Regions from separate parts of the Shewanella sp. Shew256 genome, predicted to be linked through region 1. Evidence: predicted binding sites of a transcription regulator. Region 1 holds the regulator's gene; each other region holds the start of a gene.

Region 1 (7,516 bases):
TTGTCGCGATTTATACCGACAGACCCTTAGACTTTGCTGCTTTTCCAACTGTTTTATTAGTCGCGACATTGCTGCGACTCGCACTTAACGTGGCATCGACCCGTGTAGTATTACTCGAAGGTCACAATGGTGGTGATGCCGCCGGTAAGGTGATTGAGGCCTTCGGCTCCGTGGTCATTGGCGGTAACTATGCAGTGGGTCTAGTTGTATTTATAATCTTGATTATTATCAACTTTGCCGTTGTGACTAAAGGTGCTGGCCGTATTGCCGAGGTGAGTGCTCGCTTTACCTTAGATGCGATGCCCGGTAAGCAAATGGCCATCGATGCCGACTTGAACGCAGGTATTATTAATCAGGATCAAGCCAGAACCAGACGCGCCGAGGTGACCCGCGAAGCCGACTTCTATGGCGCGATGGACGGTGCGTCTAAGTTTGTAAAGGGCGATGCGATTGCCGGTATCATGATCTTGGTTATCAACATTCTCGGTGGGTTTATTATCGGGATTGTGCAGCACGGTTTGACATTCTCCCAAGCCGTTGAAATTTATACCCTGTTAACCATTGGTGACGGTCTCGTCGCACAAATCCCCGGCCTGTTGTTGTCAATTGCTGCGGCGTTGATGGTGACCCGTCAAAATGAATCTGGCGATATGGGCCAGATGTTGATTAGTCAGATGTTTGACAGTCACAAGTCACTCAGTATTGCGGCTGGCGTACTCTTTGTCATGGGTATTGTGCCAGGCATGCCACACATGGCGTTTTTAAGCTTTGCCGTGATCACAGGTGGTGCCGCTTACTTTATATTTAAACGTAATGAAGCCAAACGTGCCAAAGCCCTTGAGCAAGTCAAAACGGGCCCAACTGAAAGAGCCGAAAGAGAACCTAAAGAACTTAGCTGGGACGATGTGCACCACGTTGACACTATCGGTCTGGAAGTGGGTTATCGTTTGATCCCATTGGTCGATAAGGGGCAAGGTGGTGAATTACTGAGCCGGATCAAAGGAGTACGTAAAAAACTTTCTCAAGAACTGGGCTTCTTGGTGCCTGCGGTACATATTCGTGACAACCTCGATTTATCACCCAATGCCTACCGCATCTCGTTAATGGGCGTGGTGGTTGGAGAGGCGGATATTCGCCATGACTGCGAACTCGCCATCAACCCTGGTCAAGTTTATGGCAAGCTCGATGGTATCGAAACGCGTGATCCTGCCTTTGGTCTCGAAGCGGTTTGGATTGCCCCAGAGCTGCGTGAACATGCACAAACCTTAGGTTATACCGTGGTGGATGCCGCGACAGTGGTGGCAACCCATATCAGCCAAATATTGACGAATAACGCGGCGAAACTCTTAGGCTACGAAGAAGTGCAACAACTGATGGATATGCTTGCCAAGCATTCGCCTAAGCTGGTGGATGGCTTTATTCCTGATGTGATGCCGCTCGGAAATGTCGTAAAAGTGATGCAAAACCTATTAAATGAAGGAGTTTCTGTCAGAGACTTGCGTACCATAGTGCAAACTTTGTTAGAATACGGCACTAAGAGTAACGATACTGAAGTATTAACGGCCGCGGTGCGTATCGCATTGAAGCGCATGATAGTTCAAGAGATCTCCGGTCCTGAACTCGAAATACCTGTCATAACTTTGGCGCCAGAGTTGGAACAGATGTTGCATCAGTCGATGCAGGCAACCGGTGGCGATGGTCCTAATATCGAGCCCGGTCTTGCGGAGCGTATGCAGCAATCCTTAGCGGATGCCGCTCAAAAGCAAGAAATGGTTGGTCAGCCGGCTATTTTGCTAACGTCAGGTATGTTACGTGCGACACTGTCTCGCTTTGTTAAATATACTATTCCTAATCTCAGAGTGATTTCTTACCAAGAAATCCCCGATGAAAAGCAAATACGCATAGTGTCTGCCGTCGGCCAGTAGAGGACGCATAAGTGAAGATTAAACGTTTTTTTGCCAAAGACATGCGTGCTGCACTGGCCCAAGTGAAGGACACGCTCGGCTCCGATGCCGTGATTATGTCAAATAAAAAAGTGAACGGTGGCATTGAGATTGTGGCTGCCGTTGACTATGACGAGCCCAAAGCGAAGGCGCCTGCTGCGGCTCCGACCTTTATGGATGTGAGTGATGACTTAGTTTCGCTCGGTGCTAAAGCGCCGATTCGCGCTGAAACTAAGTTAAAACCATCGGCGCCAGCGGACTCTCTCCAAGCATTGCTCGAGAAGCAACAAAGCCGTTTAAACCAACAGCTCACCCATCAACAGCAAGACGCCGAACTGCCTGCGTGGGCTAAAGGATTACAAGCACCTGTGGCACCTAAAGCTGAGCGTCGCGATATGGGCAATCCCTTCGATAAGAAACCGCAGAGCTCGCCAAAACAAAATGCGGATCTCGAAGCCATGCGCGATGAATTATCATCCTTACGTAATTTGTTGACCCATCAGGTTTCAGCATTGATGACTGAGCATAAAAAACGTATCGACCCTGTCGGTGCCATGCTGGAGTCAAAGTTGCTGGAAGCCGAGTTTTCTCCAGCTGTCGCGAACAAGTTAGCGGCGCTCAGTCAACACTATACCCCTGCAGAATTAGTTCGTGCACTGCCACAAAGTCTAGCGAATATGCTTGATAACCAAGGTGATGATATCGTTAAGCAAGGTGGTGTTGTAGCGCTGGTTGGCCCAACGGGTGTAGGCAAAACCACTTCTTTAGCGAAATTAGCGGCTCGTTTCGCCGCCCATCATGGTGCGGATCAAGTGGCTTTGATTACCACAGACCATTATCGTATTGGCGCCTATGAGCAATTGGCCACCTATGGCAAAATTATGGGTTGTCCAGTCAAACAAGCCCATGACCTTGCTGAACTGGAGCAAATTCTGTATCAGTTCAGAAATCGCAAGCTAGTATTGATAGATACCGCGGGTATGGGTCAACGAGATATGCGGCTTTACCAGCAACTTGATAATTTAACTGCAAATAGCAGAATACCTATCCGCAGTTATCTGGTACTGTCTGCCACAGGACAGCGCCGCGTGCTGCAAGATGCTGTAAATCACTTTAAACGCATTCCCTTATCTGGTGTTGTACTCACAAAACTCGATGAATCCGTGTCTTTAGCGGGCGCATTAAGTGTGTTGATCCAAAGTGGGTTGCCATTAAGTTATGTTACGGATGGGCAGCGAGTGCCCGAAGATATGAAAGTCGCCGATACCTTACTGCTCGCTGAGCAGGCATTAGCGGCCTTAGAAAACACTGAAGAACAATCGTTACCAGACACAGCGTGGTCAGATAATATGACCTGTGCATTTGAGTAGAGTTATGACCCTGGATCAAGCAAGTGGTTTACGTATGATGAATCAACCCTATAACGAAAAAGTGAAAGTAATCGCGGTTACGGGTGGTAAAGGTGGCGTGGGTAAAACCAGTGTGTCCATCAATACCGCTGTAGCATTAGCCGAAAAGGGCAAGCGTGTCTTAGTGCTTGATGCCGACTTAGGCTTGGCAAACGTCGATGTCATGTTAGGGATCCGTGCTGAACGTAACCTTTCCCATGTACTCTCAGGCGATGCTGAGCTGGATGATATTATTGTCCGTGGTCCCAAGGGCATAGGCATTGTCCCCGCGACCTCGGGTACTCAAGGCATGGTAGAATTGAGCCCCGCACAACATGCAGGTTTAATTCGTGCTTTCAGTGAGATGCGTACCCAGTTTGATATTCTCATCGTGGATACTGCCGCGGGGATTTCAGACATGGTGCTCAGTTTCTCCCGTGCGTCACAGGATGTACTAGTCGTGGTATGTGACGAGCCAACCTCCATCACTGACGCTTATGCGTTGATCAAAATTCTCAGCCGTGAACACGGTGTTTTCCGCTTTAAAATTGTTGCGAATATGGTGCGCAGTTTACGCGAAGGTATGGAATTGTTTGCTAAACTCAGTAAAGTGACCGACAGATTCTTGGACGTGGCACTTGAACTGGTTGCGACCATTCCGTTTGATGAAAACCTTCGCAAATCAGTGCGTAAACAAAAGTTAGTGGTTGAGGCTTATCCTAAGTCTCCAGCTGCGATAGCGTACCATGGCCTAGCGAATAAAATTATGAGCTGGCCAGTACCACAGCAACCTGGTGGGCATTTGGAGTTTTTCGTTGAGCGTTTAGTTCAGCGACCAGATTTTCAAGAGGAAAAAACGAGTGAATAAAGCCGCAGCGTATACTTGTTTAGACAGTAAAACGTCAATCGTTGAACAGTATGCACCGTTGGTTAAAAGAATTGCACATCACTTGCTCGCCAGATTACCTGCCTCAGTGCAGCTCGATGACTTGCTTCAAGCGGGGATGATGGGGTTGTTAGAAGCATCATCCAAGTTTGATGGTGGCAAAGGTGCAAAGTTTGAAACCTTCGCCGGCATACGGATCCGTGGCGCCATGTTGGATGAGATCCGTCGTGGCGATTGGGTTCCCCGTTCCGTTCATCGTAATAATCGTCGAGTTGCTCAAGCCATTGATGAGTTAGAGCAAGTGTTGGGTCGTGATGCACGCGACACAGAAATTGCAGAAAAACTTGATATGACGCTCGATGAGTACCATCATATTCTTAACGATGTTTCTGTTGGTAAAATCATAGGGATAGAAGACTTAGGCGTATCACAGGATATACTCACTCCGAGCGATAATGTGAGTGATGGTACATTTGAAGCACTAGCAGAGACCCAGTTTCATTCAGCACTAGTAGAGGCGATAAAATTATTGCCCGAAAGAGATGCGCTAGTGCTATCGTTATACTACGATGAAGCATTGAATTTAAAAGAAATTGGCGCCATTCTTGAGGTGAGCGAGTCGCGAGTTAGCCAGATATTAAGTCAGGCAATGTTGCGACTCAAAGGCAAACTCAAGCATTGGACATAAGTATAATTATTTATTGAGCACAGAATGTCAGCTCACCGGAGGAAACCTTGGACAAGAATATGAAGATTCTCATCGTTGATGACTTTTCGACAATGAGACGTATCATCAAGAACTTGTTGCGAGACTTGGGATTTAACAATACCCAAGAAGCAGACGACGGCTCAACCGCGTTGCCTATGCTACAGAAGGGCGACTTTGATTTTGTCGTGACAGACTGGAATATGCCAGGTATGCAGGGTATTGATTTGCTTAAGGCTATTAGAGCTGATGATTCCCTAAAACATTTGCCCGTGTTAATGGTTACCGCCGAAGCAAAACGTGAACAAATTATTGCTGCCGCACAAGCCGGTGTTAACGGCTATGTGGTTAAGCCTTTTACCGCAGCAACACTAAAAGAGAAGTTAGATAAAATATTCGAACGACTCGCTTAAGCAAGGATGAGCTATGAAGTCACAAACATCAGGGCTCATTACGCTCGAGAAGGCTCAGCGTTTAGTTGAATTATTAAGCGCGAATGAACAAGCTCAAGCAGATGATTTATTTAGGGAACTCGCGGCTCCACTCCAAAGGGAGCTCTTTGATGAAGTTGGCAAATTGACTAGACAACTTCATAGCGCATTAATGGATTTCCAAGTTGACAATCGTTTGGTTGAACTCGCGAATACCGAAATTCCCGATGCTAAGGAACGGCTAAGTTATGTCATTGACATGACAGAACAAGCCGCGAATAAAACCATGGATGCGGTAGAAGAGTGCTTGCCGCTCGCAAATGCATTAACGGCGAATATTCAGCAAGTGATGCCATCTTGGGATAAGTTGATGCGGCGTGAAATAGCCCTGAGCGATTTTAAAGCGCTTTGCCACAATGTGCAGCATTTGATGTCACGTAGCGAATTGGATTCCAACCGCTTACGCGAATTGCTCAACCAGATTTTGATGGCGCAGGATTTTCAGGACCTGACTGGACAGATGATCCGGCGGGTGATCGATCTAGTGATGGAAGTTGAAAGTAATCTGGTGTCTATGCTGACAGTATTTGGTGAGCAACCCGTGATTGAGAGTCAGATTACTCAGAAAAATAATATTGAAGCTGAAGGACCGATAATGAATGCCGAGCTTCGTCAAGACGTCGTTACCGGTCAAGATGAAGTCGATGATCTGCTATCGAGTCTGGGTTTCTAACTGGGAGTCAATTTGATGGCCTTTGATGTAGATGAAGAGATACTCCAGGACTTTTTAATTGAAGCGGGCGAAATTCTTGAGTTGCTGCAAGAGCAACTGGTCGCGCTTGAAAACAATCCTGATGATACTAACTTGCTAAATGCCATTTTCAGGGGGTTTCATACTGTAAAAGGCGGTGCGGGTTTCCTTAGTCTCACTCCCATGGTGGATGTCTGTCACGAAGCAGAAAACACCTTCGATTTATTACGCACTGGCAAGCGCAGTGTCTCCGCCGAGTTAATGGACATCATTCTTCAAGCTGTCGATGCGATTAACACTATGTTTGCTCAAACCCAACAAGGTGAGCAACAAGACCCTGCAGATCCTGCATTATTGGCTAAATTAAAAATGCTGAGCTCAGGAGAGCCGCTTCCTTCCGAATCAGGCCAAAGTCATGCCGAAGCTGAGTCACTGCCTGAACCAGAACCTGAGCCCGAACCTGTCATAGAAACTGTGGTTGAAGTCGCCGCAGTTGAAGAAATGCCGATTGAGAAGTCAGAGCTTTCAGATTCCAGTATCGATGAAATAGATGAAGCGGAGTTTGAAGCATTACTCGATGCGCTGCACGGCGCCGGAAAAGGTCCCGGAGTTTCTGCTCCACAAGCCGATGCTGCCCCTGCTGTGCAAAATAAGCCTCAAGCGACATCTGCAAGCGCAAGCGATGATATCACCGATGATGAGTTTGAAGCGCTGCTCGATGAGCTGCACGGTTCTGGTAAGTTTAAAGGTAAAGTGGAAGAGCCTGCCAAGCCAAAAGCTGAAGCAGTTGTCGCTGCACCAAAGCCTGCCGCACCTGCTGTTGATTCGGACGAAATCACTGAGGATGAGTTCGAGCGTCTCCTCGATGAATTACATGGCAAAGGCGGCGCGCCAGCAAAAACCACTGCCAAAGTCGAATCTTCGAAAGCAAGTACCAGTGCCTCTGCGCCTTCAACGCCAGCCGCTCCTAAAGCCAGTGTTGCTGCACCAGCAACACCTCCTGCGGTAAAAGCCAAAACTGATGTGGCGGTTGCTGAAAAAGCCCCTGCTAAAGCAGCGGCAGCAGCCTCTGCTAACGTACCTCAAGGCGAGACAACTGTTCGCGTCGATACCGCGAGACTCGACCAAATCATGAACATGGTCGGTGAGTTAGTGTTAGTGCGTAACCGCTTATTGAGTTTAGGCATTAGTCGTGATGACGAAGAAATGTCTAAGGCGCTAGCGAATTTAGACTTGGTGACAGCAGATTTGCAGGGCGCTGTGATGAAAACGCGCATGCAACCCATCAAGAAAGTCTTTGGTCGTTTCCCTCGGGTTGTACGCGATTTAGCCCGTACTCTGAATAAAGAAATTGATTTAGTCCTCGTGGGCGAAGAGACCGACCTCGATAAAAACTTAGTTGAGGCGCTCG
Region 2 (7,516 bases), on a different contig from region 1:
GAACTTTGTGGTCATATTTATGCTAGATCTGGCCTTAGGCCTTGAAACGTCAAAATTGATCCCCATAATATGCCCAGAGTATTTAGAAACAAAGCATTTTTAGCTGGAGTGAAAATGAGCAACGAGTCGATTAAAGCAGAACAGGATCTGATCCAAGAGGGTGTAGAGTCTGAAGTTTCTACCGAAGAAGCGAGTCTGATTGACGAGCTTACCCAAGCCAATTTCCGTATTGAAGAGCTGGAACAGTTACTCGCTGACGCTTTGGCGAAAGTTGAAGAGCAAAAAGATTCAGTTATCCGTGCTGCTGCCGAAGTAGACAACATTCGCCGCCGTGCTGCGATGGATGTGGAAAAGGCGAACAAGTTTGCATTGGAAAAATTCGCCAACGAATTACTGCCAGTGTTAGACAATATGGAACGTGCGCTGCAAGGTACTAATCCACAGGATGAAACCACCAAAGCACTGTTCGAAGGTGTTGAGCTTACGCAAAAGAGCTTCTTGACCGCCGTGGCTAAGTTTGGGGTAAAACCTATCGATCCACAGGGGCAAGCCTTCAACCCTGACCAACATCAAGCCATTGGTATGCAGCCAAGCGCTGAGTATCCAGCCAATACTGTGATGTTAGTGATGCAAAAGGGTTATGAGCTGAACAGCCGTTTACTGCGTCCTGCCATGGTGATGGTGTCACAGGGCGGCCCTAGCCAAGAATCTGCTTCAATCAACATTGAAGCCTGATTGAAGCCTAAGTTAACGCACTGAGCGTTAAAGGTTACGTAATAAAAAGGACTGCAGATGCAGTCCTTTTTATTTGTCTGTTTTTTGCCTGCTAATCGCGATTCATCACGCTTTGCACTGTTGCTGGGAGCTTAGCTCCCATAACACTTAATCGGCAAGAAAGGCATTAATTTGCGCTAACATACCTTCGGCATCGAGTTGTAAATCATGGGTCACTTCTTCTGGAGAGCCATGTTTAATAAACTCATCGGGTAGGCCTATTTGCAGCACAGGTTTCGGCATTTTAAGCTTTTGCAGCAGTTCTAATACACCAGAGCCAGCGCCGCCCATAATGGCGTTTTCTTCCACTGTGACGAGCACATCGTGGGTTTGCGCCATCTCTTTGACTAAATCCACATCTAACGGCTTCACAAAGCGCATATCGACGACGGTGGCGTCTAAGCTTTCTGCGGCGGTTAAGGCGGCGGCTAAGGTGGTGCCAAAGTTCAGCATGGCGATACCTTTGCCTAAACGCTTAATCACGCCTTTACCAATTGGCAGCGCCGTCATGGCTTCTACCTGAGTCGCGCCTGTGGCGCTTCCCCTTGGATAACGCACCGCGCTCGGGCCTGCATCATAGCAATAACCTGTATAGAGCATTTGGCGACATTCATTTTCATCCGATGGCGCCATGATCACCATATTCGGAATGCAGCGCATAAAGCTTAAATCGAATGCTCCTTGGTGGGTTGGGCCGTCGGCACCGACGATACCGCCACGGTCAATGGCGAACAATACCGGTAAACGTTGTAGTGCCACATCGTGGATTAGCTGGTCATAGCCCCGTTGCAGGAAGGTCGAGTAAATGGCGACCACAGGCTTAAAGCCTTCACAGGCAAATCCGGCCCCTAAGGTCACCGCATGTTGCTCGGCAATGGCGGCATCGAAATATTGTTTCGGGAAGCGTTGTGAGAACTCCACCATGCCCGAACCTTCACGCATGGCTGGGGTAATGCCTAAGACTTTTTCATCCTGCTCGGCAATATCACATAACCATTTGCCAAACACTTGGGAGAAGGTTGGCAGTCCCGGCTTAGTCGCTGGCTTCTTAAACTGTGATGGGTCAAATTTAGGTACTGCGTGCCAACCGATAGGATCTTTCTCGGCCGGTTCATAGCCACGACCTTTTTTGGTCATGATGTGCAGCACTTGTGGGCCCTTTAGAGAGCGCATATTGCGCAGGGTTTCCACTAAGGCATCGACATCGTGGCCATCGATGGGGCCGATATAGTTAAAGCCTAGCTCTTCAAACAGAGTGCCAGGTACAACCATGCCCTTGAGGTGCTCTTCGGTGCGCTTGGCCATCTCTTTGATGACCGGCATGCCCTTGAGGACTTTCTTGCTGCTTTCACGAATGGTGGTGTAGAGGCGGCCCGACATCAGTTGCGCTAGGTGATTGTTGAGCGCGCCGACGTTTTCTGAAATCGACATTTCGTTATCGTTCAGCACCATCAGCATATCGTTGTGCAAATCACCCGCGTGATTCATGGCCTCGAACACCATACCGCCCGTCATGGCGCCATCGCCAATCACGGCAACCACTTTGCGGCCAGCCTGTTCTTTTTCGGCGGCAACGGCCATGGCTAATGCGGCACTGATGGATGTACCGGAGTGTCCGACGCTAAAGGTGTCGTATTCACTTTCTTCCCGCCAAGGGAAAGGGTGTAAGCCGTTCTTTTGCCTAATGGTGTGCATTCTGTCGCGGCGACCGGTGAGAATTTTATGGGGATAGGCTTGGTGGCCAACGTCCCAAATCAAACGATCAAACGGGGTGTTATAGACATAATGCAGGGCGACAGTCAGTTCGACCGTGCCAAGTCCAGAGGCAAAATGTCCGCTGGACATGCCAACGGACTTAAGAAGAAACTCCCGCAACTCATCGGCCAATTGAGGTAACAGGGCCTGAGGAAGCTGGCGGAGTTCATTAGGAGTGTTGGCCTGAGCCAACACGGGAAACTGTGAAATGTCCAAACTCATAGCGAGATACTTCGTCTCTTATTATATTCTTCGCTCAATGATATAGCGGGCGAAGTCTGCGATTAACTGGCTATTGTATGGCAATTTAGCCAGCGCTGATAGTGCCTCTTGGATCAGTTGCGCGGCGGTATCTTTGGCGCCTTGCAGTCCAAGTAGTTGCGGAAAAGTACTCTTATTGGACTCGGCGTCAGAGCCTTGGGGTTTGCCGAGTTCTTCCGTGGTGGCAATGATGTCCAGAATATCGTCTTGCACTTGGAAGGCAAGTCCTACCGCATGGGCAAATTCCATCATAGTCTGATATTCATCTTTTGGCGCATTAGCGGCGATCAGGGCTAACTCAACGGCGCAGCTGATAAGGGCGCCCGTTTTCATATTATGCAGTTGAGTTAAGGCCTTAAGGTCGATGAGCTTATCGGTTGAGGCTAAGTCAATCGCTTGGCCGCCACACATACCACGGTAACCCGAGGCTTTCGCCAGCGCCCTCACCATAGCGATATGTTGCTCGCTGCTGATCCCAGGTACGGCTTCGGTCACAATTTCAAAGGCTAAGGTTTGCAGTGCATCCCCAGCAAGGATGGCGGTCGCCTCATCGAAGGCGATATGCACTGTGGGCTGACCACGACGAAGGTCGTCATCGTCCATGGCGGGTAAATCGTCATGGATTAACGAATAAGCATGAATACACTCAATGGCGGCGGCGCTGGCGTCGAGCTTTTCAAGCGGCACGCCAAACATTTGCCCCACGCTGTAAACCAAGAAGGGACGAATACGCTTACCGCCTAATAGCGCGCCGTGGGTCATGGCGGCCTTTAACTGCGGCGCAGTGTCTTCGAGTGTGCTGAAACGTTGTTTTAATTGGTCATCAACCCGTAGTTGATATTCTTTTATTGCATTGACTAACACGCTTATTCGCCCTCAACGGCATAGGGAGAGAGGGGCGCATTTTCATCCTGCTTGAGTAAAATGGCCACTTTTTGCTGAGCTTGCTCGAGTTTTGCTTGGCTGTTACGCACCAGATTGATGCCACGTTCAAATTGTTTTAACGCATCATCCAGAGAGACATCGCCCTGTTCTAATTCGGCAACGATGCGCTCGAGTTCACCAAGGGATTCTTCAAAACTGAGATTTTCGGGTTTCTTCGCCACGTTAATAATTCCTTTGAAAGAGCGGACACAAGGTATATCAGGGCGACTCAAGGGTCAAATTCAGTCGACGGATATTTGCTCAATAGCACGCTTTGTTGCTGAATTTTTTTCAGAAAATAGAAATTGTCGCTAAACTTGCTTAGTGCTTGTCCGATAAATGACAATAATAGCATTATGCTTTTAATCATCCTTTGACATCATAGAGTAAGGCTCAGGTTAAAACCAAAGTGTAATCCCTATGCGGATGACATTTTGTGTTATTTTGCGAATAGAGTCAGTATCATGTCGTTTATACCGAATATTGAGGAGCCGTTGTGGATTTAGCTACAGTTATAGGACTAGTCGGGGGCTTTGGTTTTATCCTTTGGGCTATGATGACCAGCGGCGGCCTGGCAATCTTTATCGACGTACCCTCAGTGTTTATCGTATTCGGTGGTTCATTCTTCGTCGTAATGATGAAATTCAATCTCAAACAGTTTTTGGGCGCGGTAAAAATCGCCGTCAAAGCCTTTATGTTTAAGATTGATAAGCCTGAAGATCTTATCGAACAATCCGTGACTATGGCGGACGCCGCTCGTAAAGGCGGATTCCTTGCCCTCGAAGAAGCGCAAATTTCCAATAGTTTTATGCAAAAAGCCGTCGACATGTTGGTCGATGGTCACGATGGTGAAGTGGTGCGCGCCGCGCTTGAAAAAGACATTGCCCTCACCGAAGAGCGCCATCGCAACGGCATTGCGATTTTTAGGGCCTTCGGTGACGTTGGCCCAGCGATGGGGATGATTGGTACCTTAGTGGGCTTGGTGGCCATGTTATCCAACATGTCAGATCCTAAATCGATTGGTCCTTCGATGGCAGTGGCCTTGTTAACGACACTGTACGGCGCCGTGGTCGCCAACATGGTGTGTATTCCCATTGCCGATAAACTCACCCTACGCATGGGTGAAGAAATGCTGAACCGCAACCTGATTATGGATGCGGTATTAGCCATTCAAGATGGTCAAAACCCGCGGGTGATTGAAGGTTTCTTGAAGAATTATCTTGCTGAAAAACAGCGGAAAATCGATACAACGGACGGAGAGTAGCCCATGGCTAAGTGCAACTGTCCACCGCCCGGAGCGCCGCTCTGGTTGGCAACATTTGCCGATTTGATGTCCCTCTTGATGTGTTTCTTCGTGCTGCTGCTGTCATTCTCCGAAATGGACGTGATGAAGTTTAAGCAGATCGCAGGCTCGATGAAGTATGCCTTCGGGGTGCAAAATAAGGTCGAAGTCAAAGACATTCCTAAGGGGACGTCTGTGATTGCTTTGGAGTTTCGTCCTGGTCGTCCCGATCCCACGCCGATTGAAATCATTAACCAACAAACCAACGAAATGACCGAGCCTGTATTGGATTATCAAGCGGGTGAAGACGATAGCGCGGGTGGTGTGCAGCAGCAAAATGGTTCGCAGCGGGGCGGTGAAGCCTCGGCGACGGCCCAAGAAACGGCGGATGCGGTGAAGGCCGAAGCTGCGGCGGCGCAGGATAAAATCAATCAGCAAGTGAAGAAAATGGCACAGGAACTCAATAATGAGATCACCGATGGGGCGATCGAAATTGAGTCACTTGGGCAGCAAATCATTATCCGTATCCGTGAGAAGGGCTCATTTGCCTCAGGATCTGGCTTCCTGCAGCCACGATTTAAACCTGTGGTGCGCTCGGTCGGTGAATTGCTAAAAGATGTGCCGGGGATCATCACGGTATCGGGTTACACCGATGATATGCAGATAAGTGATGAGCTCTATAGCTCGAACTGGGATCTCTCCAGCAAACGCGCTGTGGCGGTAGCCGATGTGCTGCTGCAAGTGAAGGGCTTCGATCCTAAGCGGATGAAAGTGGTCGGTATGGCGTCGAATAATCCCATCGTGCCTAATGACTCACCTGAAAACCGCGCGCGAAATCGCCGCGTTGAGATTGCGATTGAACAGGGTAAAGCTAAAGAATCCGAAGAAATTCAAGTGGGTAAATAGCTTTTAATCCAAACCTGTAATTCGATAAAAACGCCGTGACTTGCTCACGGCTTTTTTATTTGTGATTTTTTGACTATAAGTTCAACTGTGCATAAGCGCACGCCACGAGCAGCCCGAGTGTGGAAACAGGTGCGCCAATCGCCGTGAGTTTGTTATAATCCGGCGATTATTCTTTTAACCAATTTTGCTGTTTACAAAATTGCCCGCGGAAATCCCATGAAGTTTATTGTAAAGCTGTACCCAGAAATCATGATGAAGAGCAAGCCCGTGCGCATGCGCTTCACCAAAATGCTTGAAACCAACATCCGTAACGTGCTCAAAAAAGTTGATGAAGATGCCAAAGTGCAACGTCAATGGGACCGTATTTGGGTAAAGGTGCCAAATGATAAACCTGAATTAGCTCAGGCCTTTGGTGAGCGTTTAGCCTGTATTCCTGGGATCGCCCATGTGGTGCAAGTGGATGAATACAGCTTTACCTCAGTCGACGATATCTACCAGCAAGTCTTACCCGTTTACCGTGACCAAATTGCCGGTAAAACCTTCTGTGTGCGCGTTAAACGCACAGGCTCACACGATTTTAACTCTATCGAAGTCGAGCGTTATGTCGGTGGCGGTTTAAACCAGTTTACCGATGCGATTGGCGTGCGTTTGAAGAACCCAGAAGTGACAGTTAACCTCGAAATCGAGGGTGATAAACTGTATATGGTGACTAAGCGTATCGAAGGCTTAGGCGGCTTTCCTATGGCGACGCAGGAAGATGTATTGTCTTTGATTTCGGGCGGTTTTGACTCAGGCGTGTCGAGCTACCAATTTATTAAGAAGGGCGCTCGTACCCATTACTGTTTCTTCAACCTCGGTGGCGCGCAGCATGAAATTGGCGTGAAACAAGTCGCTTACCATTTGTGGAAAACCTATGGTGAATCCCACAAGGTGAAGTTTGTGTCTGTGCCGTTCGAGCCTGTGGTGGCTGAGATTTTAGAGAAAATCGACAACGGTCAAATGGGCGTGGTGCTCAAGCGTATGATGATGCGCACCGCGGCGCGTATTGCCGAGCGTATGGGCATTCAGGCGATTGTGACAGGTGAGAGTTTAGGCCAAGTATCGAGCCAAACCTTGACCAACTTAAACGTGATTGACCGCTGCACCGATATGCTGATCCTGCGCCCGCTGATCGCCATGGACAAGCAGGACATCATCAACGAATGTCGCCGTATCGGCACCGAAGATTTTGCTAAATCTATGCCCGAATATTGCGGTGTGATTTCGCAAAAGCCAACCGTTAAGGCGGTACTGGCCAAGGTTGAGGCTGAGGAGACCAAATTCTCTGAGGACTTGATTGACCGTATCGTTGAGCAGGCCGTGGCCATTGATATCAGGGAGATAGCAGAACAAATGAATACGCGTATCACTGAAACTGAAACCGTTGTTGCTATCGACACCAATGAAGTGGTGATTGATATTCGCGCCCCAGAGGAAGAAGAGAATAAGCCGCTGGAGATTGAAGGCGTGGAAATCAAGCGCATTCCTTTCTTCAAATTAGCGACTCAGTTTGCCGATCTCGATAAGCAGAAGACTTACCTGCTGTACTGCGAGCGTGGGGTGATGAGTAAATTA
Region 3 (7,516 bases), on a different contig from region 1:
GAGCAGATGACCAAAGACGGCCTCATCGGGCTGCGCCGCCTGAAGAATTAACGCAAAGAGGGGTAACACCAGTAGCGCGGCTATGGCATAACCAGTAAGCGACCAGCTTCTGGCTAATCCTAAAATCATGTGGATCCTTTAACCTAAGTGCGCCATTTAAGGCGCACTTTTCACTTTTACTATTTCTAGTCGCTATAACCGCTCAACTAGAGATCGAACTGAACTTCATCTAACAATTTCACCGCCGCTTGGTGGTATTCCGCCAGCTTGAAAATCGGTAATTGGTCGGATTTAAACTCGCCCCACGAGGCAACCAAGGTTGAAGGCGCGACATCGGCTTTGACAGGATATTCCATATTCACTTCGGCATAGGCTTTTTGTGCCACATCCGCAGACAAGAACTCCATCAACTTGATGGCATTGTCTTTATTCGGCGCATGGCGAGTCAGCACCATACCAGACACGTTCACATGGGCACCGCGATCGGCTTGATTCGGGAAGTTAATCGCCACAGCCTCTGCCCAGCTCTTTTGCTCTGGATCTTGCAACATATTGCCGTAGTAGTAGCTATTGCCGATGGCGATATCACACAAGCCTTCTTTAACCGCCTTCACCTGCGCCCTATCGTTACCTTGAGGCTTGCGTGCTAAGTTGGTTTTCACACCTTGCAACCAAGTCTTAGTGTCGGCCTCACCGTGGTGGGCGATCATAGACGCGACTAAGGCGATGTTGTAAGGATGCTTACCACTGCGCGTACAGATCTTGCCTTTGTACTTAGGATCGGCCAGTTCTTCGTAGCTGATGGCTTGTGGGCCGAGGCGATCTTTTGCCGTATAGAGATTACGCACACGCATCGTTAAGGCATACCATTGTCCATCGGGATCGCGGTATTGCGCGGGGATATTGCTATTGAGCTGCTCACTTTTCACGGGAGAAGTCAGGTCTTTGTCGACTAATTCGACCAAGCGAGAGAAATCCGAAGTTAACACTAAATCCGCAGGGGATAAGCGTCCTTCACGGGCGATCCGCTCGGCAATACCGTCTTTCGCAAATACCACATTCACAGCAATGCCGGTTTCATCGGTGAAGCGCTTCAGAATAGGCTCAACCAAAAACGCTTGGCGATAGGAATAAACCGTTAATTTTTCATCCGCATGTGCAGACTGCGCAACCGACATTAACCCAAGTAAAGCGGCACAAGTTACCCATTTCATTAGCGATTTCTCCTCAAAATGATGACAGCAAGCGTGAGTCAATTCTCAAGACTATTAATGATAATAGTTATCAGTTGCGCAAGAGTAATAGATCAAATGAACTAGGGCAATAGATTGATTAACTTTTTGTTTTTAATGAAATTAAACTTAAAACTGGAGATTATCTCAAACCAAACTAAACTGAACCTTAATTCGCTTAAAATACATGAGGAGGCGTTATGTTAGGCGCGTTACTGCTGCTTGTCGTCGTGATAGCGCTACTCGCGTTTATGGTGCTCAAACGGGGGCCTAAAAAGCGCAAGCATTTTGTCAAACTCATGGATAACGCGAAAAAGAAAAATCAACGGCTTGCAGGGCAAGAAAGGCGCTTCCATTGCGTCAGCATCGAAAATGATGGCAGTTGTTGTGATCAGGTAGATGAGCTCAAAGGGAAACGTTTTCTGTCAAAGGAAGCCCCTGAACTCCCGATGGAAGAATGCACTATGGCCAATTGTCAGTGCCGCTATCAACACTATGATGATAGACGCCAAACGGGTAACGATCGCAGAGTCGATTACGGCATAACAAAGGATCTCTACGGCGCGTTTGGTGAACATAATCGCCGTGAGACCCATAGAGGCCGCCGCTCAACAGACCACTAGTGCCTTTTACGCTGGGCGAGTTTCCACAAACGCGGGGAGATCGCGCATCTCACTAAACCAGAGCGAGGTCGCTGGAGCCACTTTACGCCAATCGAGCTCTGGATGTCTGAAATCCACATAATCTAATAAGCAGATTAAGGCTAATTGCGGTGCCTGAATCGTTGCCTGAGTAATCACACTCTGATGTTCCATTTGCATCAAACCGCGCAGCAGCGCTTGCTCAAAACGTGATGTCCAAAAGGCCGATCTGACCCCTTCTTCTTCACGCATTTGTTCTTGGCGCAATTTTACCGCGCTATCGATCAGGCCTTTGATCATCGAATATTGGCATTGCAATACCCAGTTATTCACTTGGCCGCCAAACATCTGCTGCTCACCTAATTCGGCGTCTAAATAGCGCATAATCACTTCGCTATCGAAGATAGGTACGCCATCGTTGGTGATGAGGCAAGGGATCTGTCCAAGCGGATTAACATCGAGCAGCTCGGCGGTGTTTTCCATCGGGTTGACTAAGACTTCTTCGATATCCTTAATCCCTAAATAACGGATTAATGTGCGAACACAGCGAGCATAGGGTGAAGCGAGGGAGCAGAGCAACTTCATCAAAAATCCTTCTATATGACTGACATTAAAACGATTAATAAAAATTATTTATCACAAACACTCAATACACTACCAATATTTCTCGACGGTAATTTGTCCCGGTGCGCGGCGTAGGTTTTTAGCTAATCCCTTGTCGAGCAACGCAGCCTGCGCGCCGCTGATCATCCCCGGATTACCACAAATCATCACCTGCGAATCCGCAGCATTGATAGTTAACCCCACTTTACGCTCAATTTCGCCCGAGACGAGACCATCGGGAATACGGCATTGCAGTGCATCGCCGACCTTTTCACGGGTGACGGTTAAACACAGGATAAACTGATCAGGATATTGCACTGCATAAGCCTTTAATTTATCAAGGTAAACTAAATCTTTAGCTTCGCGGACACCATAGATAAGCACGACTTTTTCGAAACGCTGCCAAGGCTCTGGCGTATCGAGCATAGATAAGAATGGCCCCACGGCCGTCCCCGTGGCTAACAACCATAAGTGCCGACCTTGCCGTGCGCCCTTAGGGATCTCATCCAAGGTCATAAAGCCTGTGGCGGTTGGGGTAATCTCGATTTCATCCCCTATGGCAAGATTTTGTAATTGCGGGGATAACTGCCCTTCTTCTACGGCGACAGCCAAGATTTCAGCATAGGGTTTATCAGGGGAATTCACTAGGGAATAGGCTCTGGCGACACGCTTATCATCTTGCACTTGGCTGAGTTTAATAAATTGGCCTGGGATAAAGGGCGCCAGTTCGGCCGCTATCCGCAGCGAAAATAATTTATCACTCCAATCAATACGTTCGATAACACGTCCCCTAGTCCACATAACTCGCCCTCAAGCAAAACGTTAAATAGATCCCTAGCATAGACTGTTATCTGCGCAACAAAAACCCCTTATTGTAAGGGGCTTAAAACAAGGGAAATCGCAATAACATACAGTGCTAAGTACGGGACATTATGCGCTAGCCGTTTGCGCCTCATCAGGTTTCTTATTAAAGCTATCCCTAAAGGCCTGCAATCCTTCTTGTACTAAGCAATAGGTTTTATCGACACCATCGGCGATATCCCCTTGCAACACTTTAAGGCCGGACAAAATATCTCGAGCCTCCTTAAAACCATTGTCGATAGCGCCGCCTATGATGTTCATAAAACTGTCGAGCTGCTCGTCCAAACTCATATTCGAATTTTGCTGTTGGTGAATGCTAAAGAATTGCGTCGCAAAACTCACAATCCGATCGGCAGTCGCTTCGGGGGAGGTATCGACGTTATTGTCATAGGCGGTTTGAATGGCATTTTCGCCCATCGAAGGGGCTAACTCTTTGTTTATCGCTTCGATGGCCGCGCGATATAGTAACGCCATGGATTGATCACCGGATTTTAAACTCACATCTTCCTGCGCCGACAGAATCGCCTGATTCATTAACTGCTTACTGGTTTGTTGTGTAGTTTGCTTAGAAGCTGCTTCCACATTTTTCGTCTTTTCGGCATTGGCAGGCACGTTTTCGGCATACTTGCGGTGGGACGAAGAAGCGTTCTGTACCTGCGCAGGGCTATTGATTTCCATGATACAAAATCCATTCAATTTGGGGTGACTCTATTATCGACCAAAATTTGAGCAACTTTAGTATTTTTCTCAATTGCAGTACCATCACAATCTAAGGCAATGATACCCATAATGAATCTATTCGCCTCAGCGTCGCACTTGCATGCGCTCATCAGATAAGGATATACGGCATGGCAACTCCCCAATGGCTAGCAGTGGTTACTCACTCCTTGCGAACCATCCGCTTAAATAAGCTTCGGCTATCACACACTCTACTGTTAGGCCTGTTACTCTTTACCAGCATAGGACTCAGCCCCATCAATCAAGCTTTTGCCGATAATCGATTGATTATTTTGGTAAGGCATGCCGAAAAAGCCGACGCACCAGCAGGCGATCCGTCCCTTTCCGATGATGGTCATGCACGTGCCCTCGCGCTGGTTAGCGCATTGCAAAGGACGCAGATCTCGCAACTGATCGCGACCCAATATCAAAGAACCCAGCAAACCTTGTTGCCTATGTCTACGGATCGGCATTTACCTATTACCGTGGTCGCCGCTGAAAAACCACTCGCAGCCCATATTCAGCAAATCGTTGAACAAGTACATGCCGTGAAAGGTAACAGCTTAATCGCGGGGCATTCCAATACCGTCCCACTGATCATCAAGGCCCTTGGCGGCCCAGAAATCCCCACCATAGCTGAAGATGATTACAGTCAGCTGTTTTTACTCTCCATCCATGATGGACAGCCAGCAAGCCTTATCTCCACCCGTTATGGACACGAATAAAGGATAACAAGATGCAAGAACTCAATTGGTTTATATGGGGACTGGATCTCTTCTCAGGGCTGTTTTTAATCCTAGTAGGCTTTGTCGTTCTGGCGATTGTGTATATGTATATCGCCGACAAGCTACAAACCAAACAGGCCGTGCGCCACAACTACCCTGTGATAGGTCGCTTTAGGTATTTATTTGAGAAACAAGGCGAATTTTTTAGACAATACTTTTTCGCACAGGACAGGGAAGAATTGCCCTTTAACCGCGCCGAACGGAGCTGGGTATATCGAGCCGCGAAAAACGTCGACAGAACCATCGCCTTTGGCTCGACACGCCCGCTAGACAGCACGGGCGCCATCATGTTTATGAATACCGCCTTTCCCACACAAGATGAAGATATCACGCCAATTCTGCCTCAAACCATTGGCCCCTATTGCCGTGAGCCCTACACCACTAAGGCCATTTGCCACATCTCCGCCATGAGCTTCGGCGCCCTGTCACGCCCTGCCGTCACAGCCTTATCCCACGGCGCAGCACAGGCGGGATGTTGGTTAAATACCGGAGAAGGTGGCTTAAGCCCTTACCATTTAAAAGGCGGCTGCGACTTAGTCTTTCAAATTGGTACCGCTAAATACGGTGTACGTAATGAGCACGGCCATTTAGACGATGACAAGCTTAAAGAAATCGCCGCACACCCCGAAGTTAAAATGTTTGAAATCAAAATGAGCCAAGGAGCCAAACCAGGCAAGGGCGGTATCTTGCCGGGGATAAAAGTCACCGAGGAGATAGCCCTAATTCGCGGTATCCCGCAGGGCCATGATTCAATTAGCCCCAATGGTCATATCGAGTTTAAAAATGTGGGCGATATTCTGGATATGATTGCCAGAGTACGTGAGGTCACGGGTAAACCCACAGGCATTAAAGCCGTACTTGGGGACGTGCAGTGGCTCGAAGATTTTTGCGATGAAATTGAGCGCCGTGGCGAAGCCTCTGCCCCCGACTTTTTTACCTTAGACAGTGCTGACGGCGGCACGGGCGCCGCCCCTCAACCCTTAATGGATTATGTGGGCTTGCCCCTTAAAGAGAGTTTACCCATATTAGTCAATATCTTAATTCAGCGAGGGCTGCGTAAACGCATTAAAGTGATCGCCTCAGGCAAACTCATAGTGCCATCGAGGGTTGCTTGGGCGCTCGCCTTGGGTGCGGACTTTATCGCCTCGGCCCGTGGCAATATGTTTGCCCTCGGATGTATTCAAGCGCTGCAATGCAACAAGGATACCTGTCCGACGGGTATCACGACCCATAATAAGAAACTCCAGCAAGGTCTTGATCCTAGAGACAAATCGACGCGGGTCGCTAATTATAATCATAACCTACACCACGATTTAGCCCTGATCGCCCACTCCTGTGGCGTGACAGAGCCAAGGCAACTCAAGCCGTCCCATGTGAGGATTGTGCTCGAGAGTGGCTTGTCGGTTTCGCTGGATAAGTACTATTCCCATATCAATCAATAGTTAACTTAACACTGCATGCATTTTGTACGACTTTCGTCTAAAGTTAATTTAGCAAAAGGTAATTTGAACGCGTATCACAAAAGGGGTAAGATCCGTGATACACGCTTGAGATTAAACAACTGCATATTAAGTTAAGGAAACACTGTGAAAGCAAGCTTTGTAAGCCATATGCCAGACAGTAAAACTGCCAGCACAAGCTGTAAGAGCTGTAATCGCTTGACTGAGATCGAAGGCGAATTAGTGTGTTTTCGTGAAGGCCAAGTGATTCGACTCACTAAAATTGACGAATCGACCACCAAATTCAATCTGTTATGTGAAGGTTGGAAGGCTGGAAAACCAAAGGGAATATAATTTCTTATATTCCCTATTTCGTTTGTCTCATCGCTTAATTCAGACCACGAACATCCGCATTATATTCATTAGTTCTACGAATAATCCCTGCCAATTCAAGTTCTTGATTCATTTTTGCCAGCGTTAAACGTCTTGTGGTCACTTTAAGGCCTGCGTTTAACTCTGCGTGAATGCGTTGTAGCGAATCATAATCCACACCGCGCTTTTTAAGGGTTGCCATAATCGCAAACCAATCTGTGCTTACTTTCTCTTCTCTGCCTTCAATATTGACTCTTAATGCCATATTTTCCATGCCAAGCACCTCTTATCGTTATTTGCTTGGATTCGAGTATAGAGAGCCGAACCTGAATAAAAACTGAATTGTCCCAACGCTGTTACACTTCTACCGAAAGCTGTTGTTGCTCATTTTGTATGCGCCACAACTTAGCGTAGAGACCATCCTGAGCCAGTAAAGACTGATGATTCCCCTGCTCGACAATTTCCCCTTGGCTTAAGACCACGATTTGGTCGGCGTCGACTATGGTCGATAACCGATGCGCCACCACTAAACTGGTATGCCCTTTGGCGACCTCGCGCAGTGCCGACAGAATCGCCTGTTCCGAACGGCTGTCGAGGGAGGATGTAGCCTCATCAAACACTAACACCGGAGAGCCTTTTAAAATCGCCCGCGCAATGGCCACGCGTTGCTTCTCCCCACCCGAGAGCTTTAATCCCCGCTCACCCACTTTGGTATCCCAACCTTGGGAGAGCGACGCAATAAAATGCTCTAAATGTGCGAGTTTGATGGCATGGCGCACTTCTTCATCCGTCGCATCGGGACGGCCATAACGAATGTTCTCCACTAAGGAATCATTAAATAACACTGTATCCTGCGGCACTATGGC

What was found. Region 1 encodes FliA, which starts transcription of late flagellar genes. Its sites were predicted from a motif close to CTAAAGNTNNNNNNNNNNNNGCCGATA; they were not measured.
Region 2: the regulator FliA is predicted to act here: its motif matches at 4,026-4,052, upstream of pomA (flagellar motor protein PomA).
Region 3: the regulator FliA is predicted to act here: its motif matches at 4,050-4,076, upstream of B5P39_RS01090 (DUF5610 domain-containing protein).

Annotation. Positions count from the first base shown of each region.
Region 1 is NZ_NAJR01000007.1:47,074-54,589, reverse strand. It holds gene flhA (flagellar biosynthesis protein FlhA) at 1-1,925, shown strand, start outside; gene flhF (flagellar biosynthesis protein FlhF) at 1,937-3,313, shown strand; gene B5P39_RS14270 (MinD/ParA family protein) at 3,318-4,199, shown strand; gene B5P39_RS14265 (RNA polymerase sigma factor FliA) at 4,192-4,905, shown strand; gene cheY (chemotaxis response regulator CheY) at 4,953-5,336, shown strand; gene B5P39_RS14255 (protein phosphatase CheZ) at 5,350-6,087, shown strand; gene B5P39_RS14250 (chemotaxis protein CheA) at 6,103-7,516, shown strand, end outside.
Region 2 is NZ_NAJR01000002.1:325,336-332,851, forward strand. It holds gene nadK (NAD(+) kinase) at 1-15, opposite strand, end outside; gene grpE (nucleotide exchange factor GrpE) at 115-735, shown strand; gene dxs (1-deoxy-D-xylulose-5-phosphate synthase) at 883-2,751, opposite strand; gene ispA ((2E,6E)-farnesyl diphosphate synthase) at 2,773-3,654, opposite strand; gene xseB (exodeoxyribonuclease VII small subunit) at 3,657-3,896, opposite strand; gene pomA (flagellar motor protein PomA) at 4,211-4,978, shown strand; gene B5P39_RS04310 (flagellar motor protein MotB) at 4,982-5,902, shown strand; gene thiI (tRNA uracil 4-sulfurtransferase ThiI) at 6,119-7,516, shown strand, end outside.
Region 3 is NZ_NAJR01000001.1:245,081-252,596, reverse strand. It holds gene B5P39_RS01115 (ABC transporter permease) at 1-129, opposite strand, end outside; gene B5P39_RS01110 (Fe(3+) ABC transporter substrate-binding protein) at 207-1,214, opposite strand; gene B5P39_RS01105 (hypothetical protein) at 1,433-1,855, shown strand; gene B5P39_RS01100 (glutathione S-transferase) at 1,862-2,458, opposite strand; gene B5P39_RS01095 (ferredoxin--NADP reductase) at 2,528-3,277, opposite strand; gene B5P39_RS01090 (DUF5610 domain-containing protein) at 3,407-4,015, opposite strand; gene B5P39_RS01085 (histidine phosphatase family protein) at 4,186-4,779, shown strand; gene B5P39_RS01080 (FMN-binding glutamate synthase family protein) at 4,791-6,281, shown strand; gene B5P39_RS01075 (hypothetical protein) at 6,426-6,632, shown strand; gene B5P39_RS01070 (hypothetical protein) at 6,667-6,924, opposite strand; gene B5P39_RS01065 (ABCB family ABC transporter ATP-binding protein/permease) at 7,007-7,516, opposite strand, start outside.